DNA from 2 places in the Altererythrobacter arenosus genome. Region 1 is predicted to be linked to the other one. Evidence: predicted binding sites of a transcription regulator. Region 1 holds the regulator's gene; the other holds the start of a gene.

Region 1 (15,313 bases):
CGTATCGTCGCTATGGGATCCGCTGGCCGAGCGAATCGACAGTGGCGCCCGGATCGGCCCGATGATCGTCGTGACCAACAAAGAGAAGTGATGCAGTACGAACGCGGCCTTTATCCGGAGCTCGAACCTTACGACAGCGGCATGCTCGACGTCGGCGACGGGCATGTCCTCTACTGGGAAAGGTGCGGCACGCCGGGGGCCAAGCCGGTCGTGTTCCTGCACGGCGGCCCGGGCGCGGGATGCAGCCCCGGACAGCGTCGCCAGTTCGACCCTGAGCTTTACGACATAATGCTGTTCGATCAGCGCGGCTGCGGGCGTTCGACGCCATTTGCATGCCTCGACAACAACACAACTTGGGACATCGTCGACGATATCGAAAAGCTGCGCGCAATGTGTGGCCACGAGCGCTGGATGGTTTTCGGCGGGAGCTGGGGCTCGTCGCTGGCGCTGTCCTATGCCCAGACCCATCCCGAACGCGTGACCGAACTGGTGCTGCGCGGCATTTTCCTCTCGCGTCAGACCGAACTCGACTGGCTGATGAAATACGGCGCGAGCGAACTCTATCCCGAAGCGTGGGAAGCCCTGGTCGAATTCGTGCCCGAGGGGGAGCGCGGCGACCTGACCGAAGCCTATCACCGCCTGCTCAATACCGGCGATGAGACCACCCAACGCAAGGCAGCGGAGCTATGGAACCGGTGGGAGAGCAACACCGTCACACTGCTGCCTGATGAGGCGATGATCGAAGAGACCGCGATGGGCGAGAATTCGCTCGCCATCGCACGGATCGAGAACCACTATTTCCGCCACAAGTGCTGGCTGGAAGAGGGCCAGCTGCTCGCCAATGCCCATCGGCTCAAGGGCATTCCCGGGGTGATCGTGCAGGGTCGTCACGACTGCTGCACGCCGCCCGCGGCGGCCTATGATCTCAAGAAGGCCTGGCCCGAAGTCGAGCTGCAGATCGTGCCCGATGCGGGGCATCTCTACACCGAGCCGGGCCTCACCGACGGTTTGGTGCGGGCCACCGACAGGTTTGCCGGCAAGAGTGGCTGATAGCAAAACTCTCTTGATCCGCCGGTCCCCAGCGGCAAAGGCGCTGGAACCATGATCCTCGTCATCGACAATTACGACAGCTTCACCTTCAACCTCGTCCATTACCTGATGGAGCTGGGCGCAGAGGTGCGGGTCGAGCGCAACGATGCGATGAGCGCGGCAGACGCTCTGCGCACCAACGCCGCGGGCTTCCTGATTTCGCCCGGCCCCTGCACACCCAATGAGGCCGGCATCAGCCTCGATCTTGTTGCCGCCTGCGCGGATGCAGGCAAACCGCTGCTCGGCGTATGCCTCGGCCACCAGTCGATCGGCCAGCATTTCGGCGGGCGGGTCGAGCGTGGCGGCCTGATGCACGGCAAGACCTCGCCGGTCACCCATGACGGCACCGGCGTTTTCGAGGGCCTCCCCTCGCCCTTCACCGCAACGCGCTATCACAGCCTGGTAGTGCAGGATCAGCCTGAAGATTTGCTGGTCAACGCCGCTTCGGACGACGGCTACACGATGGGCTTCCGCCACCGCGAGTTGCCTATTCACGGCGTCCAATTCCACCCGGAGAGTATCGCCACCGAACACGGGCATGCCCTGCTGGCGAACTTCCTCAGGCTGTGCGGGCTCGACGCCGGGGTACCCGCATGAAGACGCTGCCGCTCGCCGTTCCGCACATGAACGAGCAAGAGGCCGAGGAAGTCTTCGGCTGGATACTCGATGGCGAGGCGAGCGACGAAGAGATTGCGCGTTTCCTGCTTGCCATGACCGAGCGCAGCGAAACCGCCGACGAGATCGCCGGAGCCGCACGAGCGCTCCGCGCACGCCTGATCCCTATCGAGGCTCCGGACAACGCGGTCGATTGCTGCGGCACCGGCGGCGACGGTCACCACACGCTCAACGTTTCGACCGCGGTCAGCCTGGTGGTTGCTGCCTGCGGCATTCCGGTCGCCAAGCATGGCAACCGTGCAGCCTCGTCCAAATCGGGCGCCGCCGATACGCTCGAGGCGCTGGGCCTCGATATGGAGGCCGCCGGCCGGACGGCGGAAAGGACATTGGCCGAAATCGGCATCTGTTTCCTCTTCGCCAAGAACCACCACCCGGCGATGGGGCGCATCCAACCCATTCGCCAGAAGCTGGGCAAGCGCACGATCTTCAACCTGATGGGGCCACTGTCGAACCCTGCCGAGGTAAAGCGCCAGCTTATCGGAATCGCCCGCCCCGGCTACGTCCCGATCTATGCCGAGGCCAAGGCCAAGCTCGGCACCGAACGCACCTTTATCGCGTCAGGCGACGAAGGACTCGACGAGCTGAGCCTCGCAGGTGGCAACGAGCTGGCCGATGTCGTCGGCAATGATTTCGAGATGCGCCGGTTGGATGCTTCTATGGCAGGCTTGCCGCAGGCGCCCATCGAGGCGATCCGCGGTGGGGATGCGAAACACAATGCGGCCGCGCTCAAAGCCCTGCTGGGCGGAGCGCCCGGCCCCTATCGCGACGCGGTCTGCTTCAACGCTGCAGCAACCCTGATGGTCGCCGGAGACTCTGGAGACTGGGCAGAGCTTGCCAACCGCGCGGGCGAGGCGATTGACAGCGGCGCCGCCGAAAGCCTGCTGGCGCGCTGGATCGAAATGGCCGCATAACGATGGACAAATTGCAGGAGATTTGTGCCAGCAAGGCGGTCGAGGTGGGTCAGCGCCGCGCCGAGCGCTCCGTAACCGCTCTCGACCATGCAGCCGTGAGCCAGACCGCACCGCGTGGATTCGAATCCGCCCTGCGCGCAGCGAGCGCAGCCCGGTATGGGTTGATTGCCGAGATCAAGAAGGCTTCTCCGTCCAAAGGGCTCATTCGTGCCGATTTTCATCCAGCGGATCATGCGCGTGCCTACGAAGCGGGCGGTGCAGCCTGCCTCTCGGTCCTTACCGACGCGCCCTATTTTCAGGGGCACGAGGACTTTCTGATCGAGGCGCGGGCTGCCTGCGATCTTCCGGTGCTGCGCAAGGATTTCATGATCGATCCGTGGCAAGTCGCCGAAGCCCGCAGTATCGGTGCAGATGCCATTCTCATCATCGTCGCGGCGCTTGACGATGCACAGATGCTGGAGATCGAGGCGGCCGCGCTGGAACGCGGAATGGATGTGCTGGTCGAAGTCCATGACGAGGCAGAGATGGAACGCGCCGCGCGGCTCAACTCACGTCTGATCGGGGTCAATAATCGCGATCTCAAAACATTCACGACCGATCTGGCAACTACCGAGCGACTAGCTCCTCTCGCCCCTGAAGGTGCGTTGCTTGTCGGCGAGAGCGGTATCAATTCGCATGCCGATTGCGAGAGGCTGGCACGCAACGGAGTGCGCAGCTTCCTCGTCGGGGAAAGCCTCATGCGGCAAGCTGATGTATCTGCTGCTACCAAGGCGCTGTTGCACGGCTGACCTGTCCTACTGCCGCGAGGCGTGCCATCATGCCCAGATGTCTCCGCGCACTCGCCTGCTGTCGCCCTTCAGATTTTCCGTGGTCGAAACTTGGCGGTTTCCTTCTCTTTGACTGTGTTCCATGTGTTCCATCCAGTAGGATTTGAGCGAACCGGTGATGAGCAAGCGAATGAGCAAATTGACCCACCTCGATGACAGTGGAGCCGCGCACATGGTGGACGTCGGCGCCAAACCCGAAACGCTTCGCAAGGCGGTGTCCGGGGGTTTTATCCGCATGAGCGATGCCGCGCTCGCCGCGATCAAGGCTGGTGATGCTCCCAAGGGCGACGTGCTCGGCACCGCGCGCATTGCGGCGATCATGGCGGCGAAGAAGACTTCAGACCTGATCCCGCTCTGTCATCCGCTGGGACTCGACGCAGTAACTGTTGATTTCGCCTTCGAGGAAGGCGGCGTGCGCGTCACCGCCACCGCCTCGCTCACGGCCAGAACCGGGGTAGAGATGGAAGCCATGGTCGCAGCCACGGTGGCGCTTCTCACAATCTACGACATGGCCAAGGCTCTCGATAAAGGGATGGTGATCGAGGAGGTTCGCTTGCTCGAAAAGCTCGGCGGGAAGTCCGGCCATTGGCAAGCGGAGGCACGCCCTTGAGCGCCATGCTCAGCGTTGCGGAGGCGCAGGCGCGCGCCCTCGCCCTCGCACCCAAGATGCCGGTGGTGGAGCTCGATGCGGCGGCGGCCGCCGGGCGCTACCTCGCTTCAGACCTCCATGCTCGCCGCACCCAGCCGCCCGCCGACCTGTCTGCCATGGATGGCTACGCGATAGTGGGCGACGGACCCTGGACCGTGATCGGAGAAAGTCGCGCGGGCGCCCCCTTTGGCAGCGCATTGATCGATGGTCAGGCGGTGAGAATTTCGACCGGCGCGCACATGCCCGCTGGAGCCGATCGGGTGCTCATTCAGGAGAACGCCGAACGCACCGGAGATCATCTTCGCTGTACCGAGGACATGCCCGGTCGCGGCAAACACGTCCGCACTTGCGGATTCGATTTTTCCGAAGGCGATCTGGTGCTTGGTGCCGGATCTCGGATCGGCGCTGCCCAGGTGGCGCTCGCAATTACCGCCGGTCACTCCACCCTGCCCGTACATGAGGCTCCGCTGGTCGCAGTGATCGATAGTGGTGATGAACTTTCGGTGACCCCGGAAGATTGCGCTCCGCACCAGATCCCTGCCTCGAATGGCGCCATGCTAACAACCCTGCTCGCCCGGATGGGGTGCCGCGTGGAACGCATCGGGCCCGTCCCCGACGATCGCCAGGCGTTGGTCGATGCGTTTGCGAGTGCCGAAAGAGCCGATTTCGTGATCACCAGCGGCGGCGCCTCGGTCGGCGATCATGACCTCATCCGCCCTGCACTGGAGGAATGGGGCGCATCGCTCGATTTCTGGAAGGTGGCGATGAAGCCTGGCAAGCCGTTGCTCATCGCACAGCGCGAGAATCAGCTCATCTTCGGCCTTCCCGGCAACCCGGTGTCGAGCTTCGTCACCGCGTTCCTGTTCGTTCTGCCCAGCGTCAGGGCGGCCATGGGTGCGGCCGAAACTCTTCCGCGGCTGGTTACGCTGAAGGCAGGTTGCAGTCTTCCGGCCGGTGGTTCGCGGCAGGAATTCATTCGCGGGTCTTGGGACGGGCTTTCGGTGACACCGGCCGATTCGCAGGATTCCTCGGCACTGGCTGCTCTCGCTGCGAGCAATTGTCTGATTGCTCGCGGTATCGATGCTTCGCCCATATCCGCAGGTGAAGCGGTCGAATGCTACCTGTTGGAAAATGGCTGAATAGCTTGACTTGCTGAAAATCGTTTCCTAATTGTTCCACATTCGTTCACCTTATCGGTGCGCGAAATAACCGGCGACAATGGGCGACCAAGGGAGATTTTCGCCATGCTGACGGCAAAGCAGCACGAGTTGATCCGCTTCATTCAGCAGAAGCTCGAAGAGACGGGCATTTCGCCCTCTTTTGAAGAGATGAAGGATGCGCTCGACCTGAAAAGCAAGTCGGGCGTCCATCGCCTGATATCCGCTCTGGAAGAGCGCGGTTTCATTCGCCGCTTGCCCAATCGAGCGCGCGCTCTCGAGGTTATCAAGCAGCCTGAGGATGTGACGCCGGCAGCCAAGCGCCCCATGCCCGCCAATGACGCTATCACCATGGCTTTGGCCACCAAGGCGGTTGCACGCGAACCGGCCAACGACATCATCGAAGTGCCGTTGCATGGCCGGATCGCGGCCGGCGCGCCTATCGAGGCGATCGAGGGGCAGTCCTCGATGCCGGTACCTGCGGCGCTGCTTGGGCCGGGCGAGCATTACGCGCTCGAAGTTTCGGGCGACTCGATGATCGAGGCCGGAATTTTCGACGGCGACTTCGCGCTGGTGCGACGGACCGATACGGCGCGAGACGGCGAGATCGTGGTCGCACTGGTCCGCAATGAGGAAGCGACGCTCAAGTATTTGCGGCGCGAGAACGGCAAGATCCGGCTAGATCCGGCCAACGGCATGTACGATCCGCAGGTCTACGATCCGCACGAAGTGGTCGTGCAGGGCAAGCTCGCGGGGCTCTTGCGCCGCTATCACTGATCTGGCCCGTTGGCCTCAACCGCTAATCGGCGCCGCGCCACCAGCCATGTTTGCCTTGGCTCAAGGCGACGCTGGTGATCGTTCCATTCTCCAGATCGAGCGACAAACCGCCCGAGCGCTCAAGAAAGCGCGCATCGGCCTTGAGCCACTGCGGACGGCATGATGACGGCAGCCAGCGATCTGCGATAACGATATCGGCCCGCTCGCAGGCAGCGGCCAGCGCACGTTCCTCTACCCGCACGCGATTGCGCGCCATGAGTAGGGACCAGGTCTTGCCTCCCCGCTCAAGCGAGAGGACACAGAATTCGCTGGTACAACCCGCCGTCGGCCAATCCTCCAGCGGAATCGGCTCCGCTTCGACACCCGCCAACTCCATCAGGTTCTCGAGGGCGTAATCCGATCGACTGTCGCGCAGACTCAGTAAACGGCCGTCTTGCGTGGTGATCCCCACATGCCTCCCGTCGCTGGAGATCAGGACATCAGGGACCGGCGTAAGCAGAAGCAGGATCGTCGCGAAGCCCGCCGGGATCAGTCCCAAAAGCCTGGCGCGTCCGCTCCACAGTCCAATCCAGAGGCCCCCGGCGACGAACAGTGTAAAGGTGCCATCGCTCATTTGCGGCATCAGCTTCACCGCGCCCGGTTGGGAGGCGGTTACATGCGCCAACCACAAGAGCAGGTCGAGCGAATGTCCCACCAGCCACCACGCCGGCGCTCCTGCTCCAACGATGTCCAGCACAAGAGCCAGCGCGATCAGCGGCATGGACACGAAGGTAACGAGCGGAATCGCGATCACGTTGGCCAGCGCGCCGTAGACTCCGGCGCGATGGAAATGGAACAGAACGATCGGCATCAGCGCGATCTCGATCACCAATCCCGTGACAAGCAACATCACGCTGCGGCGTGCGAACCAAATAACCCTGGCTTCCTCTCGCGGCGCCAGAAAGCGCTTCACCGGAGCCGAGTTATGCAGCGCAACGATGGCGATGACCGCGGCAAAGCTCATCTGGAAGCTTGGGCCGACGATCGATTCCGGCCAGAGAATCATCACACAGACTGCGGCGACCGCCACCATTCGCAGCGAGAGCGCATCTCGACCCAATGCCACCGCGCCGAGGACCAGCAAGGCCGCGATACAGCTACGCACAGTCGGCACCTGCGATCCGGTCAGCAAGGTGTATCCAATACCGGCAAGAGCAGCGATGCCCGCAGCGGCCACCGGCAGGCGTATTCGCAACACCAGTGCTGGCCACAAGGCCAGCAACCTGATCGCCAGGACATAGGCTGCCGCGATGACCGCGCTGACATGGAGCCCGCTGATCGAGAGGAGATGCGTCAACCCTGCATCGCGCATCGCATCCTCGTCAGCCTGGCCGATGGCACCGCGATCCCCGCTGGCGAAAGCGGCCGCAATGGCGCCCTCTGGCCCGTCCAGCTGGCTCCGGACATGGCCGGACAGGCGGCGCTGAATATTCGCTAGTGCTGTGCGCTTCGGCGCAGGCTCGACGACCTCGATTGGTCCGATGACGCTCCCGGTCGCCGCGAGCCCGGCAAACCATGCCGTCCGCGCAAAGTCATAGCCGCCCGGCAACATTGGCGCTGCTGGCGGCATCAGCCGGGTCCGCAGGCGGAGAACAGCTCCCTCGGACATGCCTTCGCCAATATCCTCGGCTGGAACGTTTACGCGGATCTTTCGCGCCACACCTGCTTCGGCGTCGCGGATTGCCAGAACCAGCCTGACCCGCGACTCTGCCGGCTGGTCCTGCCGCTCAAGCACATGGCCCTGGAGCGTGATCACAGCAGGCCTTTCGATCGGCTCCGCCCCGACCATCCACGAGCGGGCCCAGATCGTCGCCATGCCGAGCGAGAAGACCAAACCGACCACAATCATCGCCCTTGGCAGAAGTTGCAGATGACCGTCGGGCCTCCCGAGCGTTGCGCCGAAGATCGCGCAGATTACTCCCGCGCCGATCCCGGCACTCCACTGCCACGGCTCGCTCAATAAGAACCAGGCGACAATCCCGAGCCCGAATGCAACCGCTATCCAGGGCCCGCGATCGAACCCCGCAAGAGCCAGAAAACGCTCGAAATGCTTCGCCACACTGGACATTTGCGCTGCGCTGCGCCAATTGCGCTGCACTGCAGCATTACCGCTATCGGCACCATCCCCCATGGGTACCATAGGCGCGTGACGTGTGGCCATGGCTTTATTGAAAGGATTGAAGGACTTATGGCAAGCAAAAGCGGAGCTCTGACCGATGGGGTCGTCACCCGCTTTGCCCCTTCGCCGACCGGGTTCCTGCACATCGGAGGCGCGCGCACCGCGTTGTTCAACTGGTTGTTCGCCCGTCACCACGGCGGCAAGACCTTGCTTCGTATCGAGGACACCGATCGCAAGCGTTCGACACAGGAAGCGATTGACGCAATCCTTGACGGTCTCGACTGGCTAGGACTCGATTTCGACGACGACACCGTTTTCCAGGCGCAACGCGCCGAGCGGCACGCCGAGGTAGCCCATAAGCTGCTTGATGCAGGTCTCGCATACAAATGCTTCGCTACGCCCGAAGAGCTCGAGGAAATGCGCGCCCAGCAGCGCGCCAACAAGCAGCCCATGCGCTATGATGGTCGTTGGCGCGATCGAGATCCAGCTGAAACTCCCGAAGGCGCTCCTTTCGTCGTGCGCATCAAGACCCCGCAGTCGGGCGAGACCACGATCGAAGACTTGGTCCAGGGCTCGGTGACAGTCCGCAACGAAGAACTCGACGATTACATCATTCTGCGCGCGGACGGCACGCCCACCTATATGCTGGCGGTCGTGGTCGACGATCACGACATGGGCGTGACCCATGTCATCCGCGGAGACGATCATCTCAACAATGCTTTCCGCCAACTGCCGATCTATCATGCAATGCAGGCGATCGAAGGTGGTTGGCCAATCCCGGCCTACGCCCATGTTCCGCTGATCCACGGAAACGACGGCGCCAAGCTCTCGAAGCGTCACGGCGCGCTTGGGGTGGAAGAATATCGTGACGAGATGGGCATCCTGCCCGAGGCGCTGTTTAACTACCTCCTGCGACTGGGCTGGGGTTATGGCGATCGTGAAGAAATCACGCGCGAAGAAGCGATCGAGCTGTTCGACATCGACGGCGTGGGGAAGAGCCCTTCCCGCTTCGATCTGAAGAAGCTTGAGCATCTCAACGGCAATTACATTCGCGAGGCAGATAACGCGCGGCTCGCGGCATTGGTGGCCCCCCGGATCGAAGCCGAGGTTGACGAAAAACTGCTCGCCAGCGCAATGCCGGTGCTCAAGACCCGCGCCCGCAATCTCAACGAGTTGGCCGAAGGCGCAGCCTTCCTGTTCCAACGTCGTCCGCTCGAAATGACCGAGAAGGCGGCTCAACTGCTCGATGATGAAGCGCGCGCCCGCCTGGGCCTCGTTTCCGACCGCCTCAAGGCCGAAAATAGCTGGACAATCGAGGCTCTCGAAGCCACTACCAAAGCAATCGCCGAGGAGCTCGAACTGGGTCTCGGCAAGCTCGCGCAGCCCATGCGTGCAGCCCTTACCGGGACGACGACCTCGCCCGGTATTTTCGATGTTCTGGTCCTTCTGGGGCGGGATGAGGCGCTGGCGCGGATCGACGCGCAAGCCGCGTCGGCAGGCTGAGCGTGGGCAATTGAATTAAGGAGAAAGACGTTGGCGGACAATCAAGCTAGGTTGGAACTGGGCGGCGAAACTTACGATCTTCCGGTACTGCAAGGCAGTGTCGGTCCTGACGTCGTCGACATCCGCAAGCTTTACGGACAGACCGGCGCCTTCACCTACGATCCCGGCTACAAGTCGACCGCTTCGTGCGAGAGCGCCCTCACCTACATCGACGGTGACGAAGGCGTGCTGCTCCATCGCGGCTATCCGATCGGCCAGTTGGCCGAACATTCCTCGTTCATGGAGGTTGCCTACCTGCTGCTAAACGGCGAGCTGCCGCTGCAGGAAGAACTCGACGACTTCACCTACACCATCAGTCGCCATACGATGCTGCACGAACAGCTTTCGGTGCTTTACCGCGGTTTCCGCCGCGACGCGCACCCGATGGCAGTGATGTGCGGCGTGGTCGGCGCGCTGTCGGCGTTCTACCACGACTCGACCGACATCTCCGATCCCGAACATCGCAAGATCTCGAGCCATCGCCTGATTGCGAAAATGCCGACCATTGCTGCCATGGCCTACAAATATGCCGTCGGTCAGCCCTTCATGTACCCCGACAATTCGCTGAGCTACACCGGCAACTTCCTCCGGATGACTTTCGGCGTCCCGGCCGAGGCTTACGAGGTAGTCCCGGAGGTCGAACGGGCGATGGACCGGATTTTCATCCTCCACGCCGACCATGAACAGAATGCGTCGACCTCAACCGTGCGCCTCGCCGGATCTTCGGGCGCCAATCCCTTCGCCTGTATCGCTGCCGGTATTGCCTGCCTGTGGGGACCGGCCCACGGCGGTGCCAACGAGGCTGCGCTCAACATGCTGCGGGAGATCGGCACGCCCGACAAGATTCCGCACTATATCGATCGCGCCAAGGACAAGAACGACCCGTTCCGTCTGATGGGCTTCGGACACCGAGTCTACAAGAACTACGACCCCCGTGCGGCCGTGATGCAGAAAACCGTGCGCGAAGTTTTCGATGCTCTCAAGGTCAATGATCCCCTGTTCGAGACCGCATTGCGGCTCGAGGAGCTCGCGCTGAACGATGATTATTTCATCGAGAAGAAGCTGTTCCCTAACGTGGACTTCTACTCAGGGATCATCCTCTCGGCGATCGGCTTCCCCACCACGATGTTTACCGCGCTGTTTGCCCTCGCCCGCACCGTTGGTTGGGTCGCCCAGTGGAACGAAATGATCTCCGATCCAGGCCAAGTCATCGGTCGCCCGCGCCAGCTCTATACCGGTCCGACCCAGCGCGATTACGTGCACGTCGGCGAGCGCTGATCCGTGGGGCGCAAGATTCTCCGCCTGCTGTGCCAGGTTCTCGGCGTAGCCTTGGTCCTGGCCGGCGGACTCTGGACCCTCCAGGGCCTCGGCATCGTCATGTGGCCAGCAGAAAGCTTCATGTTGGCTGATCGCAGTTGGGCGGTGAACGGCGCCATTACCATTGTTGTCGGAGGCCTGCTGCTGTGGTTCTCCGGCCGACTGAAAGGCTAGTCGGCGGGAGGCAAGACGAGCGTGAAGGTCGTTCCTTCGCCAGCCTCGCTTTCGATGAGAAGTTCGCCGTCCATCGCCACTGCCAGACGCTGGGCAATATAAAGGCCGAGCCCTGATCCACCGTCGCCGTCGCGTCCGAGGCGTTCAAACTTGTCGAACACGCGCGCGCGATGTTCGGGCGAGATTCCGGGGCCCTCATCGGCAACGCTTACCGTTGAGCGGCCCAGCATGTCCCGCGCCACTGCGACCGATATCGAGCTTCTCTCAGGCGAATAGTTGATCGCGTTACCGATGAGGTTGAGGAGCACCTGCAACACGCGGCGAAACTCCCCAGTTGCGAGCATGTTTTCGTCCTCGTCGGGCAAGATGACCGCAATTTCCTTGTCGCGCGCCCGGACGCCGAGGATGCCAGCGGCTCTCCGTGAAGCATCGGCAAGGTCGATCCGGTCCTTGGCGACAGTGAAACCTTCCGCCTCGACTACCTCCAGGTCTGCAAGATCGTCGAGCAAGCCCGCGAGATGCTGTCCGGCAGCCGAAATATCGGCAGCATAATCGCTGTATTCGGGTCGCAATGGGCCCGCGAGCTTCGCCTTGATCGTCTCGGCATTCGCAATGATGCGCGCCACGGGTTGGCGGAGTGCGGGTGCCAGAGCGTCGCCAATAAGACCTTGCGGCGAAGGCTCAGCGCTCGCTTGGCTCTTACCCCCCTCAGGATCAAGCGGATGCCGAGCCGACAGGAGAAGCTCGAATCCGTGGGGCTCCTGGCTCGTGCCGCCAATCGGGAGCAGCCGTGCATTCCACTGCCGATCCGATCCCTCGACCACGCAGTCTGCACCATCGAGCAGCCGCCAATGCAGCGGATGCTGGTGCGCGATGCCAATCAGTTCCAGATACTCGTTCCACAGCTTGCCCGGCGCGGCCCGCATCGAGGCCGCCAGCATACCAAGATCGCTCGCCTGCGTCTCGACCGTCAGAAGTCGCTGGCTGGCATCCAGCCTGGCGGTAAGTTCGGCGGTCGCGCGATCGATCGCATCGAGTCGTGCGGCCGCATCGCGCGAATCCTCGGCAGGAACGGCGTCACGCTGCCAGTTTTCGACCAGCAATTCGCAAACGGCGCCATCGTCATCGGTAATCGGGTTGATCCTCACAAAGCCGCTGACTTTCCCGACACCATCGAAGGCAGAGAATTCGCGTGCAAGGCGCAGGCCCATTTGGCGCCCCTGCCGCACCAGATCGAGGAGTTCCGGCACTGCCAGGATGCCCGGGATTGTACCACCACAGCGTTCCTGCAGCTCGGCAAGCGGGGGATCCGCTTCCAGCAAGCGATCCTCAGCATCAGTAACGCCGCGTGCCGCGAGAAGGTGGGAGTTCGATGCCATGGCGCTACTTACCAGCCCCGTTGCGCGATTCACGCAGCAATTCGCGGGCTCGTTCGGCGCTCAGTTCGCCAAAATTCGCCGGAAACGCGAATTCCGGATGAAGCTGGAGCACTTGCTGCACGACCCGCTCGGTCGACAAACCAGCGGCTCGCAAGCCCAGCGCGAGCCGGGACGATTGCGAGGCGTGACAAGACAGCACGGCAAGCTCACGCGGTTGCCGGCTCAGCCTTCCGAGCGCCGTGGTGAAGAGCGCGACGCCCCCGTGCTCGATCGCCAATGCGGCCTGCGCCCCTCCGCCGATCGCGCCCACCAGGCGCGTTAGGAGAGCTGCGCGACCAGCGCTTTCGTCGTAGCTGGCGCGAAGCATGGCCTCGCCCTTGGCCCGGGTGGCTGCAGCGGAACGATTGGCGATGTCGCTCCATGCCGAACACAATTGGTCGAAAAGATCGGCCGGAAGATCGCCCAGCGAGAGCCCCATTCGACGTCGCGCCTGCACGAAGCGGGCCTGCGCAGACATGGCCGCCATCGCCAGTTCTGCGGTCTTCGCGTCGTCGGAGGCGATCAATTCCTGCATTAGCGGGGTAAGCACCTGGTCTATCCCCAATCGCTGCTCGAGCTCCTCGCTCAACTGGGCCTCGGCCGCCATCGCGAAGCAGTGGCTCAGGATTGTGCTGTCCGACGCGAGCCTTTCGATCAGGCGATCCTGCGCGGCATCTCCCTGCGCCGACGGGGGCAGCGGCGCGGCCGCATCGGCTTCGATACGCATCAGCTGACCGGAAATGTCGGCGAGCATTCCGCGCATCCGGGCAAGAAGATCGTCGGTGATCAGCGATTGTGCGGAGTTGGCGAGCAGGTAACTCAGGACCGGAGCAACGCCGGCGAGGGCGCGATCACCCTGCTCGAGATCGCTGCGAAACAGCGCCTCGACCTTCGTCGCGTTCGAGATGTCCGCCGAGGTTTCGCTCATCCTTTGCTCATAACCCTATAGGGTTAACCGCCTGTTATCTGAGATTGGCGCCCGCTGCCGAGCAGCACGGCCAAGATCAGCAGGCTCAAGACCGCCATCGCTTGGGTCAAAACGCCAAACCACGCGGCAGGGGCAAGCACCAGCGCCAGGAGGATACGATCGGAGAAAAGGGCGGAAATCCGCCGGTTTGGGTGCCGTGCCCCCAATCTCAACAGACCGATCAGGATCAGCGGAAGAAACAGGCGCCGGGGGATCATCGGCGCTGTTGTGGGAAGCACCAGAACAACCGTCAGAAGTACGTCCACTAATGCATTGTTCCAAAACAGGTGTTTCGAACTTCCGCCTATCCCACGAAGACGGCTGGCGAGCGCCTTGAAGGCCGCGGAAAGCCGCAGGGAGAAACTGGCGAGAGCAACCAGAATCAGTGCTGGGAACGGGTAATCGGTCGCGGCGAGGCCAATTGCGGCCAATCCCGCAATGCCGCCCGCGACGAGGCCGGCAATGGGACCCCGATCGAGGCCTTTGGGCGAGAAGCGCCGCGCCAGTCGATTGGCGAGAGCCAGACCCGGCGCCGTCCACGGGTTCGATTGCGCGGCCCGGTCAAGCAGGGCGGTCTCGCGCTTCTCAAGCGCTGCCTCGCCCTTCGCAAGGATCAACTCACCAGAGGCAAGCTTTTGCTTTTCCAGCAGAACCACCTGTGTCCCGGCCTGCAAGGCCAAACGCAGAAGCAAGGAGACGGTGTCGATATCGGGCGGCATGTCAGCTAGCCGTTCGACAATTTGCCCACGCGCGACCAATATTCCGCCCCACGAGCGGTCAGCGTCGATCCGTTCGAAGCCTGCTGCGATCCCCTCATCGGCCGGAAGGGCAGCCACTCCCCTGCCCTTGCCGACGATGCTGTCGGCCAGTTCCGGATCGATCACGAGACCATCCGCCAAGACCAATAGCTCGTTATCAGCCGATGTGAGGCCGACTAGCTGCAAGGGCCCCCTGATGATCTGGAATTGGCGGCCTCGCGCCTCGATCTCGCGTTGTAGTTCGATCAGCTCTGGAACCAGCCCCCTCGCCAGGCAGACCACCCTTTCGCAGCCAAGCCGCAGCGCGAGATCGGCCTGCCAGGCGATCAGCGATCTTCCCCCGATCATTAGAAACGCACGTGGTTTGCCGTTGTCGGCATTTTCGAGGGCTGAAAGAAGCGCGATACGCAAGGACGGGGATCTCCGAAGGCAGAGATCACACTATGCCGAGCAATCGGCTGCTGCCAAGCTGTGAAGCGACGGAAAGTCGGGCTTAAGTGTCGATCGAGGGGCCGAATTCGGCCAGCGCGCTTTCGATCTTGCGCACTACGGTCGGTTCGCCCGGAGCGGCAACCAGGGCTTCTTCCGCGAGGTCATAGAGATTGCTGGCATGAAACGAGGCAGCCAATCCCTTGAGACGCATCGCAGCCACGTGCCAGTTGCCGTCGCAGCGTGCCCGCTTGAGCAGTTCGACCTGCTTTTGCGCACTGTCGATAAAGGCGCTGCGCAACTCCGCGATCAGCGCGCGATCCTCGCCCGCTGCAGCCGCCAGAGTGGCATCCAGTGCTCCGCTTTCGTAAGCCATTGAGCCGCAATAATACCAACAGGGTTAAAGCAGGGTTTAACACGGCCAGAAACATGTTAGATTCCATAATATGACCGGGGGATCTCACA
Region 2 (15,313 bases), 1.3 Mb from region 1:
CAATCGCCGCCATTTCGAACGGACGTTCGAGGAGCGGTTCGACAGCGCGGCAGAGGGACAGGAGGGCCGGATCGCCCTGATGATGATCGACCTCGATAACTTCAAGCGGTTCAACGACCGCCACGGCCACCAGGCCGGGGACCAGTGCCTGAAGCTGGTCGGGCATGCGATCGACTGCGTCATGCGCAAGCACGAGGCGACCTTCGCGCGCTATGGGGGGGAGGAGTTCATCCTGGCCATGCGCGAGGAAAAGCCGGGCGATGCCGAGCAGGTCGCGCAGCGAATCTGCAACGCGGTGGCGGGGCTACCCGGGCGGGTCGGCGGCGAGCCGCTGATCACCACCAGCGTCGGTGTCGCGACCGCACCGCCCGAATTTGCCCTGGGGCTCGACGACCTGATCGAGATGGCGGATGCGGCGCTCTATGCGGCAAAGCACGCGGGCCGCAATCGTTACGAACTGGTCGAGGCAGGTGGAGCGAGCGACCGGCTCTGCGCCTGATCGGCCTACCGCGTCAAAGAACCCTGATCGCGCCCAGATCCGGCCAGATCACGCACACGACGACAAACGCCAGCACCGGCGTGGCAACGGTCGCTGCGGCGAACAGTGGAAACATGGCTTCGCTGATCTTGCCGCTTCGCCGCCATTGAATGAACAGCACGAGTTCCACCAAGGCTGCGAACGCAAACAGAAACGGCACCAAAAAGCCAAGCGTCATTGGGAGGCCCCCCATCCCCAAACCAGATCGGCGCTCCATAGCGCGGGCATCGCCGCAACGCCAATAGCCAGTTTTGCAGGACGGGGTTTCAGCAGATGCGGCGAAGGGGCCCGTAGGGAGAAACCGCAATCTCGGCAGGCGGCTCCACGCCTTCCGTCTTGGCGGGCTGCACGCTCTGCGGCGCGGCGGCAGGCGGTTTGCCGTTGAGCAATTGCTCGAGCAGGGCGGGCGAAAGCGGCCGGGCAAAGGACACCCCGACATCGGAATCCTCACGCCAGCGCACGTAACAGGCATAGGGTCCGGACCCGCTGATCATCAGATTGACCGGCATTCCAGGGAACAGCGAGGCGTCGGCATCGCGGAACCGGCATCCGCCCTCGGTCAGATCGCATACGACGATTTCGAGCAGCCTGCCCTGGTTGGTGCAGCACTGCCCGCCAATATCCGTCCGCTTGCGTTCGACTTTGCGCGTTCTCATCCTTGCTCGGCCTAAAAGGAGTTCGGTTTCTCGGTCATGCACATGAATTCCTAAGGCGGCGTTAAGGGTGTTCTGCGTGGTTTTGTAAAAATTTGGCCGGAGAAGCGCGCTGCTTCCCCGGCCCTCTATTTCCGTGCCTTGCGGCAAACGGTTGCTGGCAAGCCTACTGGCAGGCGAGGCATTCCTCGTAATCGGTCTGTTCGCCCGCTCCGGCGGACAGTTCGAACTTGGTCGCGTCCTTGGTGTTGTCGGCTTCGACCCCGCCCGCGAATCCGGCGCGCTGCACCGACTTCGAGCGCAGGTAGTAGAGCGACTTGATGCCCTTCTCCCACGCCTGGAAGTGCAGCATCATCAGGTCCCACTTGTCGACATCGGCCGGGATGAACAGGTTCAGCGACTGCGCCTGGTCGATATAGGGCGCGCGGTCGGCGGCGAATTCGAGCAGCCAGCGCTGGTCGATTTCGAAGCTGGTCTTGAAGGTCGCCTTCTCTTCCGGCGTCAGGAAGTCGAGGTGCTGGACCGAGCCGCCCTTTTCGAGGATCGAGTTCCACACATTGGTCGAATCCTTCGACTTCTCGCGCAGGACCTTCTCGAGATAGGGGTTCTTGACGATGAAGCTGCCCGACAGCGTCTTGTGCGTGTAGATATTGGCCGGGATCGGCTCGATACAGGCCGATGCGCCGCCGCAGATGATGCTGATCGAAGCGGTCGGCGCGATCGCCATCTTGCAGCTGAAGCGCTCCATCGCGCCCATTTCCTCGGCATCCGGACAGGCGCCGCGTTCCTGCGCCAGCAGCATCGAGGCTTCCGAAGCCTTGCCCTGGATATGCTTGAACATCTTGAGGTTCCAGACCTTCGCCATCGGGCTTTCGAAACCGATGCCCTTCTGCTGGAGGAAGGAGTGGAAACCCATCACGCCGAGGCCGACCGAGCGTTCGCGCGCGGCGGAATATTTGGCGCGGGCCATCTCGTCGGGGGCGCGGTCGATATAGTCCTGCAGGACGTTGTCGAGGAAGCGCATGACGTCCTCGATGAAGGTCTTGTCGGTGCCCCACTCGTCCCACTTTTCGAGGTTGAGCGAGGAGAGGCAGCACACCGCCGTGCGATCGTTGCCGAGGTGATCGCGGCCGGTAGGCAGGGTGATTTCGGCGCACAGGTTCGAAGTCGAAACCTTGAGGCCCAGCTCGCGGTGATGCTTGGGCATCATCCGGTTCACGGTATCGGAGAAGACGATATAGGGCTCGCCCGTGGCAAGGCGGGTTTCGACCAGCTTCTGGAACAGCGAGCGCGCGTTGACCGTGCCGCGCACGCTACCATCCTTGGGCGACTTGAGATCGAAGTCGTCACCATTGCGCACCGCTTCCATGAATTCGTCGCTGACGAGCACACCATGGTGGAGGTTGAGCGCCTTGCGGTTGAAGTCGCCGCTTGGCTTGCGGATCTCGAGGAACTCCTCGATCTCCGGGTGCGAGATATCGATGTAGCAGGCGGCCGAACCGCGCCGCAGCGAACCCTGCGAAATCGCCAGCGTCAGCGAATCCATCACCCGCACGAAGGGGATGATGCCGCTGGTCTTGCCGTTGAGGCCGACCGGCTCGCCGATGCCGCGGACATTGCCCCAATAGGTGCCGATGCCGCCGCCCTTCGAGGCGAGCCACACGTTCTCGTTCCAGGTATTGACGATGCCGTCGAGGCTGTCCTCGACGCTGTTGAGATAGCAGCTGATCGGCAGGCCGCGATTGGTGCCGCCGTTCGAGAGGACAGGCGTGGCCGGCATGAACCACAGCTTGGAGATGTAGTCGTAGAGCCGCTGCGCATGGTCGGCATCGTCGGCGTAATAATCCGCCACGCGCGCGAACAGGTCCTGGTATTTCTCACCGGGCAGCAGGTAGCGATCGGTCAGCGTCTCCTTCCCGAATTCGGTCAGGTTCGCATCGCGCGCCTCGTCGATCTGGACGTCGAAGCGACGCTCCATCACCTTCTTGCTGTCGCCATCGGCAGCCGACTTGGCCACCTCTGCCATCGCGCCGGCCAAAGCCTCGCCCGCCTTTTCGGCGACCAGCTCGTCCGAACCCTTGTCTGCTTTTTCCATCGTTACCGCCTTGGCCGTTTTGGAGGCCGACGAAGACTTGCCGCGCGGCTGTTCCGTGGTGGGTGCGGTGCTTTCCAAATCCTGCTCCAGACCCATCGCCGCTTCGTCTCCAATCCTCAATTCCATCTTGTATGCCCCGCTTTCTAGCCCCCGTGGAAGAACCGCCCCTTGTGCAGCGATGTTCCACATGTGTTCGACTCGGCGAAGTTGCCTTCACCTAGCAATTTTCGGGCAGCGACGGTGAATTAGTTTTCCCGTTTTTGCCCACAGCCCTCAGACTATTTGCGACCCGACAGACCGACTCGTTCCCCTACTCGCAGATATGGTGTCTGCGCAGCGAATAACTAGGTCTTGTAGGTGCCCCCGCGTCTGGAACCACTAGATACTGAATCAGAGCGGACTAGCGTGCAAGAGGGTTAAGCAAAATAAACCGTCGTCTTCCGCAGCTTGCGCGGACGAAATTTCATGTTGCACCGCAGCGACGCGGCGGTTTTGCTTGGCTTGCCAAATGCGCAAGCCCAAAAATGAATCCGTGAAAAAATTTTTGCGGGCAAAAGCGTTCGGCAGGGGTTGAGAATCAATCGAATCCAGCCGCGCAATATTCGAATCCGAACGCGCGCTCCCGATGCCAGCCGAACGCACCCCGGCCAGCCGGAAAGCGGCTTTTGAGGACAGCGCGGCGGGAAGGTTCAGGCCGCTGCGGCGCGCTCGCTCTCGACCGACCTGGCGTGCTCGGCGATGGTACGCGCGACCGGCTCGACCATCGCCAGCGGGAGGTCGTGACCCCATCCCGGAAAGGTCACCAGCCTCGCCTGCGGAATATGCGCCGCCGTGTCGTGGGCATGCGCCACCGGGATCAGCGGATCGTCGTCGCCATGCAGCACCAGCGTCGGCGCCTTGACCTGGCGCAGCCGTTCGCGGCGGTCGCCATCGGCCACGATCGCGCCCATCTGGCGGATGAAACCTTCGGGATAGACGCTGCGCCTGACATTGGCGCGGACGCGTTCCTCCAGCCGGCCTTCGTCCGGCGGAAAACCGGGGCTGCCGATCGCCCGCGCGACCATCTTGCCGTGCGCAACCAGCGCGTCTTCCTCCATCGAGCTCGGCCGCCGGGTCAGCGCGCGCATGGCGTGCTTGCCCGCGGGCGGGAGCCTGCGGTGCCCGGTGGTCGACATGACCGAGGTGAGGCTGCGCAGGCGTTCGGGATGGCGAATCGCGGCGTGCTGCGCGATCATTCCGCCCATCGATGCGCCCACCACATGCGCGCGCTCGACCGCGAGCGCATCGAGCACGCCGATCGCATCGTCGGCCATGTCGGACAGGCTATAGGGGGTGTTGATCGGCAGGCGCAGCCGGTCCCAGATGAGCAGCTTGAGGATCCCGGGCGACTTCACGCCGTGGAACTTGTGGCTGAGGCCGATGTCGCGATTGTCGAAGCGGATGACGCGGAAGCCATGCCCTGCCAGCTCGTCGAGCAGCTCGTCGGGCCAGAAGGTCATCTGCGCGCCGACTCCCATGATCATCAGCATGGTCGGGTCCGACGGGTTTCCGCGTTCGTCGTACTCAATGGTAATGCCGTTGGCAGTCAGTTGCGGCATGAATGGTGCGCCCTCACGTTTATCGATTTGCTGCGATTGTTCCGCAGTCTGGTCGATAAACGCGAGGGCGGCAAGTCGGGTCCCGAGGGACCGGGCGGCGGCGATCAGCCGCCTAGCACTACGACCGATGCTTCGTCATTGCCCAGCGCAAGCCGGGACGCTTCGGACCGGGCCAGCTCCTGTTCGAGGGCAGCGAATTCCTCCGGGTTCTGGGCGAAGATGATATTGGCCTGGAAAGTGCGCTGGTGCGGATTGCTGACGGGCACCTCGTCGAGATTGCGCAGGTGGCGTACCGCGCGAGCGGCAACCGTGTCGGTGCGGCGGTGGCCGGTGCTGCGATAGACCTCAAGGTCGGTCGCGCGGCCTTGCTCATCGAGCTGGAAGCGCAGTTGCACGATCCCGCTGACGGGTTCCACGCGCGCAGCCCAGACAGAATCGATCAGGCGGCGGTCGAGCGTCTGCTGGACCGACTCGGTCCAGCTTTCCATCGCCGCGGTTTCCACGAGAATGGATTGCTCGCCCGCCAGCGCCGGGACAGCGGGAGTCAGCGCCGCGAAAGCGAGTGCGGCGGCGAGGGTAGTCTTCATTGGGGGTGTCATTGGATCATCCTTGGTGTTGAAGGGATGATCGGCCAGCAGGACCAGCGTTGCCGAGCACCAGTCCCATTACTCGTGCGTTGGCGTAGTTGGTCGATCGGGAGGCGAGCCCGGCAATAAGCGGGGGTCTTGAGGTTGGGGATGGGCCCGCCTCCTGATGCTGTTTTCGCGGATCGGGCCGGATCGCTCAACGCGGCATCGGCGAACGACGGCGGATTTCCGCGAGCGGCGTTCCCGCCCGACGAACGGATATCGCCTATCGATGAATGATCGGCCGCTCGCCGATCGGCGCCTCAATCGTCGATGATGGCCCGCGCATGGCGGCTGATCTCGTCGATCAGCGCGTCGAGATCGGCGTAGGTCGTGCGGTGGTTGGTGATGCAGACGCGCAATGCGAAGCGCCCGCCAAGCAGGGTTTGCGAGGGAACGGCGAAGCCCGATTCCTGCACGCGCATCAGCAATTCCTCGTTGAGACGGTCGAGTGCGTCCTCGTCATACCCATCCGCCAGATGGCGGAAACACACGATGTTGAGCGAGGTCGGGGCCAGCCGCTCGAGATCGGGATGCGCGTCGACCTTGGCCGAAAGATATTGCGCCTGCTCGATGTTCTGCCCGATCACCGCGCCGATCCGGTCGACGCCCTGCTGCTTCATGCTCATCCAGGCCTTGAGCGCGCGGAAGCTGCGCGAAAGCTGGATGCCGCGATCGGCGAAATAGGTATTGTTGACCCCCACCCCGCGCATTGCCGGCATGAGATAGCTCGCGGAAGTGCCATAGGTCTTGTCCTGCGCGTCGCTGCTGCGCGTCAGCACGCAGCCGATCTCGTAGGGCATGTAGCCCCACTTATGGAGGTCGAAGGCGATCGAATCGGCCTGCGCCTGCGCTTCGACCAGATGCCTGTGCCGCTCGCTCCAGGCGGCGAGCGAACCGAAGGCACCGTCGACATGCAGCCAGCAGTCGAATTCGTCGGCGAGCGTGCGCAGCGCCGCGATGTCGTCCACCGCACCGGTGTTTACCGTGCCGACCGTGCCGATGATGCAGAACGGCTTGTCGCCGGCGGCGATGTCCGCCTCGATCATCGCGCGCAGCGCCGCGACGTCGACCGTGTAATCCTCGCTCGCCGGAACCGAACGAAACGCCTGCCGCCCCAACCCCATCAGCTCGCAGGCCTTGTAGATCCAGCTATGCGTCTCGCTGCCGCCATAGCAGGTGAAGCGCGGAGCCTCCGAACTCTGCAAACCCTCGGTGCGCAGGGCGAAGCCCGCCTTCTCGTTGCGCGCGACGGCCAGCCCGTTAAGATTGGCCATGGTTCCGCCGCTCACCAGGATGCCCGAAGCGTCCTGCGGATAGCCGACCAGCTGGGCGAGCCAGCGGATCACCTGCTGTTCGACATAGAGCGCCGACTGGTCGTAGCCCGCACCGTGGGCGTTCATCCCGGCCATCAGCATCTCGCCGAGCATGCCGGTGACGGTGCCATTGCCCATCACCCAGCCAAAGAAACGCGGATGCAGATTGCCGGTGGGATAGGGCAGTACCCGCTCGCGAAACTCGTCATAGACCTGCGCCAATGGAGTGCCTTCCCGCGGGAGATTCTCGTCGAGCGCCGCGCGAACCTCGTCCGGAACATGTTGCCAGGCCGGTCGCTCGCGCACCGATTGGAGATAGTCGAACATGTCGTCGACCATGCGGTGCGCGACTGCGCGGTCGGCTTCCCAGTCGGCGGGATCAAGAGATACGGTAGTCGCGTCGCGGTCGCTGGTCGTCATGCACATCCTTCCACTGGGGGAAGGCTTACCCTCCAACGCGCCGCGGTTCCACCCGTCAGGCGGCCTGCAGTTCGGCCGGCATCAGCCGCAGGACATGTCCCTCGAAATCGACCGTGTTGGACTTGGCTTCGCCATCGATCGCAAAGCCCGGATAGCCGCTCTCGGCGACCTCGTCGCAGACATTGCGATAGGCGTGAACGCCGCCGATGTAGACGGTGAAGACGCGCGGTTTGCCGGGCACGTTCGCCCCCAGGTACCAGGTGTTGGCCTGCGGGTGCAGCGACATGTTGAACAACACGTCGACATGCTCGCCCCATTCCTTCTGGCTTTCCGGCAGCGGCTCGACCTGCCCCGCGCCGCGCTCGCGCAGGTGCACCAGAAGGTCGGCGATCCAGTCGACATGCTGCTCGATCGAGACCACCATGTTCGAGCCGACCGAGGGGCTTTGCGGGCCGGTGATCATGAACAAATTGGGAAAGCCCGCGCTCATCAGCCCGAGGTGGGTGTGCGGCCCCTCGGCCCATTTCTCGCGCAGCTTCTCGCCGCCGCGCCCGCGAATGTCGATCCGGTTGAGCGAGCCGGTCATCGCGTCGAAGCCGGTCGCGAGCACGAGCGCATCGGCCTCGTAGAGCTTGTCCGAGGTGCGCACGCCCTGCGGCTCGATCGTATCGATCGGCGTCGCGTTGAGATCGACCAGTTCGACATTGTCGCGGTTGAAGGTCTCGTAATAGCCGATGTCGACGCACAGCCGCTTGGTCGCGATGGGGTAGCTGCGCGGGGTGAGCAGTTCGGCGGTATCGGGATCCGCGACCTTCTCCCTGATCTTGCCGCGCACGAATTCGGCGATGCGTTCGTTGGCGTCGCGGTCGGTCCCGGAATCGAGATGCGAGGCCATGAAGCCCACCAGCCCGCCCATCGCCCAGCGCTGTTCCATCTCGGCCTGGAATTCGTCTTCGGGGATCGACAGCACCGTTTTCGGGGTCTGCGGCAGCACCCGCGCCGCGCCGAGCAGCGAACGCCGCTGCGCCTCGCGGAACTCGCCGTAGCTTTGCTTGAGCTGGCCGACGAACTCGCGGTCGGTCGGATGGTTCTGCGCCGGCACGACATAATTGGGCGTGCGCTGGAAGATCGTGAGGCGATCGGCTTCCGCCGCAATCACCGGCGTCGACTGGATCGCGCTCGACCCGGTGCCGATCACCGCCACCTTCTTGCCGGTGAAGTCGACGCCCTGGTGCGGCCATTGCCCGGTCGAATAGACCTCGCCCGCGAAGCTATCGAGGCCGGGGATGTCGGGCCGGTTGAAGGAGGACAGGCAGCCCAGCCCGGTGATGCAATATGGCGCGGTGTAGCTCTTCCCGGTGTCGGTAGTGACGGTCCAGCGCGCACTGCCTTCATCCCAATGCGCGGCCAGGACGCGGGTCTCGAACTCTATATCGCGCCTGAGGTCGAACCGCTCGGCAACGTGCTGGAGATAACGCAAGATCTCGGGCTGCGCGGCATAACGCTCGCTCCACTCCCATTCCTGCTGCAAGTCCTCATCGAAGGAATAGGAATATTCAAAACTCTCGATATCGCAGCGCGCGCCCGGATAGCGATTCCAGTACCAGGTGCCGCCGACATCGTCCGCCGCCTCGATCACTTGCGCGCTGAAGCCCAACCCGCGCAGCTTGTGCAGCATGTAGAGGCCGGAAAAGCCAGCCCCGATGATGATCGCGTCGAATTCCCGGTCTGCCATAATGCTCTCCCTGCGACCCGGGTCGGCCGAGATTGTCGCGCGGAATGGTAGGAGAGTCGAGTCCTAGGGCACCAGCACCGTGTCGCGCGCGACCGGATCGGTCTCGGGATAGTCGAGCGTGTAGTGCAACCCGCGGCTTTCGTGCCGATGGAGCGCGCTTTTCACGATCAGCTCGGCCGCCTTGAGCAGATTGCGCAGCTCGATCAGGTCGGTGGTGACGACGAAGCTGCCGTAATAGTCCTCGACCTCTTCCTGCAGCAGGCGGATCCGGTTGGCGGCGCGTTCGAGCCGCTTGGTCGTGCGCACGATGCCGACATAGTTCCACATGAAGCGGCGGATCTCGGTCCAGTTCTGTTTGATCACGACCTGCTCGTCCGAATCAGACACGCGGCTTTCGTCCCAGTCGCGGATCGGAGGCGGCGCATCGAGCTGGTCCCAGCAGGCGAGCACGTCCTTCGCTGCCGCTTCGCCGAAAACGAAGCATTCGAGGAGCGAGTTCGAGGCCAGGCGATTGGCGCCGTGGAGACCACTTTCGGTGCATTCGCCCGCCGCCCACAGGCCCGGCAGGTCGGTGCGAGCGTCGAGCCCGATCAGCACCCCGCCGCAGGTGTAATGCTGCGCCGGGACCACCGGGATCGGGTCCCTCGTCATGTCGATGCCGAGACCCAGGAGCTTCTCGTGGATCGTGGGGAAATGCTCCTTCACGAATTCGGGCGGCTGGTGGCTGATGTCGAGGTGCACGTAATCGAGGCCATAGCGCTTGATCTGGTCGTCATTGGCGCGCGCCACGATATCGCGCGGGGCCAGCTCCATCCGCCCCGGATCGTATTTCTCCATGTAGCGCTCGCCGGTCACCGGATTGAACAGCCGCCCGCCCTCGCCGCGTACCGCCTCGGTGATGAGGAAGTTCTTGACCTCAAGATTGTAGAGGCAGGTCGGGTGGAATTGCATCATCTCCATGTTGGAGACGCGGCATCCCGCGCGCCAGGCCATGGCGATCCCGTCCCCCGTGGCGCCGCGCGGCGCGGTCGAGAAGAGGTAGCAGCGTCCCGCGCCGCCAGCGGCGAGCACGGTCGCACGCGCAAGATGCTTCTCGACCCGCCCACTTTCCTCGTCGAGCGCATAGACGCCCCAGACACGGCCATCGCCCGAGAATTTCTCGCCATGGCGACCGGTAATCAGATCGATGCAGGTGCGCCCGGGCAGCAGCGTGATGTTGGGGTTGGCCTTGGCCGCGTTGAGCAGGGCCTCCTGAACCGCCCAGCCGGTCGCATCGTTGACATGGACGATGCGGCGATGGCTGTGCCCGCCCTCGCGGGTGAGGTGGAGGTCGCCGCTCTCGCGGTTGAAGGGCACGCCTAGTTCCACCAGCCGGTCGATTGAGGCCGGCGCGTTCTCGATCACGAATTCGACCGTCTCGCGCCGGTTGAGTCCGGCCCCGGCAACCATGGTGTCGCGGATGTGGTTCTCGAAAGTGTCGCCCGCGTCGAGCACCGCGGCGATGCCGCCCTGCGCCCAGGCGGTCGACCCGCCGGTGAGCGACCCCTTGGCCAGCACCAGGACCTTTTTCGTTTCGGCCAGCGCCAGCGCCGCGGTCAGACCCGCCGCACCCGAACCAATTACGAGAACGTCGTGATGCTCTGCTGTCATGCCAGCGTCATGGCGAGAAGCGCGCGCCGGAGCAAGGCAAATGCGTGTCGCCGCCGCGCCTTCCCGGCCGCCCCGAAGCCGGTGCGATTACAGGATTTTAATGTGACCGGGGGCCGGCTTCGCCGCAGACAATTCCGCTTGAGAATGAGGTGGATAGCTCTCCTGGCAAGCCTGCGCTGCGCGATCGGGCGGCACGTTCCGACGCGTCACCGCGTCAACTGGGACGGCGCGACTTATTGCGGCACCTGCACCGGTTGCGGCGCGCCGATCCGGCGCATTGCGCGCGGAAAATGGCGTGTCGATCAGGACCACGATCTGCGGTGAAGGCGCGCGCCTAGTCGGGAATGTCGCGGGTGTAGCTGAATTCGAGACTGCTCGGCGAACCGCCCGATGGTTTCATCCTGACCGACACGTCGAGCCGATCGGCTTCGGGCATGCTGAAGGTCACGGGGCCGAAGACCCAGCGCGTATCGCTGCGCTCCTTCAGCGGGAATTCGAGCGCATGCTCGCCGCCCTTCTCCTCCCACCCGGTCAGGTCCGCATTGAAATGCTTGAGCCGCATGGTGAGGCTATCGCCGTCGGGCACGACGGTGATGATCTCGTAGAATTGCGTCGTGCCATCTTCGGCCAACTGCCAGAAGTGCCCGACCATCTGCCCCTCGCCGGCAAAGGAGAAGGTCTCGCCCGCCGGGTGGCCGCCGATACCCGTCCCCGACCACGATCCTTCGAGCCAACCCATGTCGGCAATCGTTGCCGCGGGCCTCTCGCTCGCCTTCTGCGTTGCCGGTTTCGCCGCCGCTGCCTCTTCGGCCAATGCTGGACTGGTTAACCCGGCCGATGTTGCGACGAGCAGCAGGGGCAGGGCGACGAGACGGGAAATGGGAACTAGGCGCATGGTCTACTCCGCAAGCATCAGGTGGATGTCGGTCACGAGCTCCTCGACCGGCACTTCCTCGGGATCGTGATGGTAATAGTTGACCGGCTGGACCGGCGCCAGTTCGAGTTCGAGCGCTATGGCGACGCGATAGAGATGGTCGAGCGCCGCATGGACCTTGTCGTAATCGCCGGGGATCCGCAGCATCAGGCTGGGCCCACCGCCGACCTCGATCTGTGTGAGCTCGCCCGCCAGCGTCACTTCCGCGCTGGTCGTCACTGCACAGTCGAAGCGACAATCCTGCGCCGGAGTATGGCGCGGGTCGTCGTGCGGCACCCCATAAAGCCCCGTCACCTGCTCAGGGGCGATCTGCTCCAGCAGCAGGTCGAACAGGCGATAGTAGCCGAGGTTGAGATCCTTGTAGTCGCCGACTGCGCGGGTCGCGACCAGGCGCAGCGGAGAGAGTTCGGCAATCTCGATGGTCAGCTCGTGCGCGTCGTCGACCGGCCGCATCAGGCCCTCGACCACCTCGTCGAAAAGCGCCCGGTCGGCACGCAGCTCCGACGGCGTCGCCCCGGTCAGCGCCTTGAGCGCCCGGGCATAGGACTGGCTGGTGGCATAGGCGCTTCGTTCGGTCGCGGCCATGATCCCCGCTGAACCCTGCAGGGCAGGCAGGCTGCCGCCAAGCCGCGCGCGGCTGAGGGTCTGCTGCGGGGTCTCGCCCGTCAGCAGGCGATAGATGCGGTGAAAATGAAACTCGGACATGGCCGCTGCCTCCGCCAGTTCGGCAAGGCCGGGCCAATCGCCGCTCGCTGCGCCAGTCTCGATGCGGGCCAGTGCCCGCTCGATCCGCCGAGTATAGTCCGCTGCCGTTGCCATCGGGTTGCGCCTCCTTGCCTATAAACCTGTCATAACGATTCGCGCAGAGAAACGCGTTCCCGATCTTGCTAATCTGCAGGCTATCTGTTCTGGCGCTGCCATGGCACCTGCGCGCGCGACGAGACAGGCCTTGATTGCCCGGCTTAGTGGCTATTGGAAAATGGAAGCGGGCAACGCTCTCCTGATACCGGCATTGATCCTGTGGCTGAGCGATGCCCGGATCAGTTGGCTGACCGGATTTACGCTCATCCCTATGATCGCGTTGTTGGTGCTGGGCGCGATTTATTGGAAAGCCAAGCTAGCGCAGATCGAAACCGGTTCCGACGTCGAGCCAGCGGTACGATTGATTGCACGCTGGCAGTGGCCGCTACTGGCATTGTCGATCTTGGCGCTGGCAACAATGGTCGCGCTGTGGATCGAACCTTCGCTGGCAGCGGGCCGCGCCGACCAATGGTCAGCAACCGTGGCGGCCTCACTCGCGATCCTGGAATACGTGAACTACTACCACCGTCAGTTGCAGCATTTCGACCATGCTCCGGACTTCCGGCGGCTGGTTTCCGGCAGAGGCTGGCGCAAGAGCCAGCTAAGGCAGGATATCGAACGGCTTGGCTGATCCTCGTCAGCCCGCACCGGTCAGTTGCACGAAGACATCCTCCAGGTCGGCTTCGCGCGTGGTGACATCCTCGATGACGTAGCCGTGCTCCTGCACCTTGGCGAGCACCTGGCCTGCGCTCGCCTGATCGCGGTGATAGGTGATCTCGAGCACACGCGGTTCGACCACCTCGCTTTTGACGAAGCCGGTTTCCATCATGGGGCCGGCGATTTCCTTGTCGACCGACACCCGCACAATCTTCTCGCGCGCCATGCCGACGAGTTCGCGGGTCGGCTTGTTGGCGATGCATTCGCCATGATTGATGATCGCGATCCGGTCGCACAGCTGCTCGGCCTCTTCGAGATAGTGCGTGGTCAGGACCACAGTCACGCCTTCCTCGTTAAGGCCGGTAACCAGCTCCCACAGCTGGCGCCGCAACTCGACATCGACCCCGGCGGTCGGCTCGTCGAGCACCAGGATCGGGGGCGAATGCACCATCGCCTTGGCCACCAGCAGCCGCCGTTTCATCCCGCCCGACAAAGTGCGGGCATAGGCGTCGCGCTTGTCCGCCAGATGGACGGCCTCGAGCAGCTTCTCGCTGCGCCGCAGATGCCTGGCGATGCCATAGAAACCGGCCTGGTTCTCGAGCACCTCGAAAGGCGTGAAGAACGGGTCGAACACGATTTCCTGCGGCACAATGCCGATCGCCCGCTTGGCATTGCGCGGCTGCCGGTCGATGTCGAAGCCCCAGATCTCGGCGCTGCCGCCGGTCTTTGTGACCAGCCCGGCGAGGATGTTGATCAGCGTCGACTTGCCAGCGCCATTGGGGCCGAGCAGGCCGAAGATCCCACCCTGCGGCACGTCGAAGCTGACGCCCTTGAGCGCCAGCTTGCCTTCGCCTCCGTCGGGCGCGGCGTAGCGCTTCACGAGGTCGCGGATCGCGATGGCGGGGGGTTGGTCTTCGGCAGACATGTCCCGGCCCTAGGGCCACTTACTGGCGATGGTAAAGCGCTTAATACCAAGCAAACTGGTTAGCGGCATATTTACCATGAAATGTTACCGGGCCGTTTACCCAATACCCGCTATGCGGGCCGCGGTGGAAAGGGCATTTTCTCTTGAATCCGGCATTCGGCGGTACGCGCGGCTTTGCGCGTGGGCCATGCTGTGCCTGCTTTCCGCGAGCCTTCTTGCCACACCCGCGCAGGCGCAAAGCCAGCGCAGCACAGAAGTTCGCATGGCGATTTTCGGCGATCTCAACCTGACCCACCTCGAAGACATGGATTTCGGCCAGATTGTCGAAACCACCGGCGGCACCATCGTGATGAGCCCCTTCCCGAACGCCAGCTGCACGGTGACCGGCAGCGTGATCCATTCCGGCGTGTGCCAGCCTGCCAGTTTCGGCGGCAGCGGCGACAACGGGAAGATCGTGCGCATCAAGAAGCCGCCGAGCGCGAGACTAACGCTGACCGGGCCGGGCGCCGACATGGAAATCACCAACATGACGATCGACGGCAGCCCCGAACTGCAGTTGATCCAGTCGACACCTGGCTACAGCCGCTATCGCATCGACTCCGTCACCGGGATTTTCGAATTCCGCGTCGCTGGTACGCTCAACGTCGGGGCTAACCAGGCTCCCGGGTTGTATACCGGCACCTTCGAGATCACCATTCAATACGACTGACGCATTTACCGATCTCTGGCGCAACACGCTGCAGTTAATGTAGTTTTTACCATGGCCCAACAGCCAGTGCGCCATGACGGTCGCAGTCTCAGGCATCATTGGTGCCCGGCGCAATGGGCGCGGATGCAGCGCATTGCTGCGGCTGGCGATCTGCATTGCAACGGCCATAATCTCCACGCCGCTGCATGCATCGAGCAGCGATGCCGCAGAGAGCGAAGCGATCCTGCTCCAGCGACTGACGCTCACCAAGGTCGAGGATCTGGATTTCGGGCAAATCATCGAGAACGGCGGAGGAACCGTCGTCCTTTCGCCCGACCCGAATCCGAGTTGTGCGCCAAGCGCCAATATCATCCATTCCGGCACCTGCCAGGCGGCCGTCTTCGGCGGAGCCGGAACCTCCGGACGATTGGTGAATATCCTCGTGCCCGTGGGTCGCCGGATCGTCCTGACCGGCCCTGGCGCGGACATGGAGATCAATCCGGTCACAGTCTCTGCCAGCCCCGACCTGCAATACTGGTTTCGGATCGGTCGCAGCCACATCCACCGGATCGTCAACCCGACCGGAATCTTCCTCTTTCGCATCGGTGGAACGCTGCAGGTAGGAGCCAACCAGACCCCCGGCCTCTACACCGGCGCGTTCGACATTCAGGTCGACT

Evidence for each region. Region 1 encodes LexA, which represses DNA repair genes until DNA is damaged. Its sites were predicted from a motif close to GTTCCNCNCTTGTTCT; they were not measured.
Region 2: the regulator LexA is predicted to act here: its motif matches at 3,467-3,482, upstream of P7228_RS04760 (ribonucleoside-diphosphate reductase subunit alpha).

The regions. Positions count from the first base shown of each region.
Region 1 covers NZ_CP121106.1:2,846,303-2,861,615, forward strand. Annotated here, with positions in the region: gene P7228_RS14165 (phosphodiester glycosidase family protein) at 1-91, shown strand, start outside; gene pip (prolyl aminopeptidase) at 91-1,050, shown strand; gene P7228_RS14175 (anthranilate synthase component II) at 1,102-1,686, shown strand; gene trpD (anthranilate phosphoribosyltransferase) at 1,683-2,675, shown strand; gene trpC (indole-3-glycerol phosphate synthase TrpC) at 2,678-3,463, shown strand; gene moaC (cyclic pyranopterin monophosphate synthase MoaC) at 3,633-4,112, shown strand; gene P7228_RS14195 (molybdopterin molybdotransferase MoeA) at 4,118-5,290, shown strand; gene lexA (transcriptional repressor LexA) at 5,396-6,085, shown strand; gene P7228_RS14205 (ComEC/Rec2 family competence protein) at 6,108-8,192, opposite strand; gene gltX (glutamate--tRNA ligase) at 8,313-9,746, shown strand; gene P7228_RS14215 (citrate synthase) at 9,777-11,063, shown strand; gene P7228_RS14220 (hypothetical protein) at 11,067-11,276, shown strand; gene P7228_RS14225 (sensor histidine kinase) at 11,273-12,655, opposite strand; gene P7228_RS14230 (hypothetical protein) at 12,660-13,622, opposite strand; gene P7228_RS14235 (hypothetical protein) at 13,646-14,767, opposite strand; gene P7228_RS14240 (Hpt domain-containing protein) at 14,913-15,224, opposite strand; gene P7228_RS14245 (ATPase) at 15,295-15,313, shown strand, end outside.
Region 2 covers NZ_CP121106.1:953,848-969,160, forward strand. Annotated here, with positions in the region: gene P7228_RS04745 (GGDEF domain-containing protein) at 1-499, shown strand, start outside; gene P7228_RS04750 (hypothetical protein) at 513-716, opposite strand; gene P7228_RS04755 (PilZ domain-containing protein) at 805-1,194, opposite strand; gene P7228_RS04760 (ribonucleoside-diphosphate reductase subunit alpha) at 1,358-3,286, opposite strand; gene P7228_RS04765 (alpha/beta fold hydrolase) at 3,976-4,884, opposite strand; gene P7228_RS04770 (energy transducer TonB) at 4,989-5,471, opposite strand; gene P7228_RS04775 (pyridoxal phosphate-dependent decarboxylase family protein) at 5,774-7,246, opposite strand; gene P7228_RS04780 (flavin-containing monooxygenase) at 7,302-8,981, opposite strand; gene nadB (L-aspartate oxidase) at 9,045-10,631, opposite strand; gene P7228_RS04790 (DUF6265 family protein) at 10,966-11,526, opposite strand; gene P7228_RS04795 (AraC family transcriptional regulator) at 11,530-12,384, opposite strand; gene P7228_RS04800 (hypothetical protein) at 12,389-12,997, shown strand; gene P7228_RS04805 (ABC transporter ATP-binding protein) at 13,004-13,948, opposite strand; gene P7228_RS04810 (DUF4402 domain-containing protein) at 14,211-14,657, shown strand; gene P7228_RS04815 (DUF4402 domain-containing protein) at 14,731-15,313, shown strand, end outside.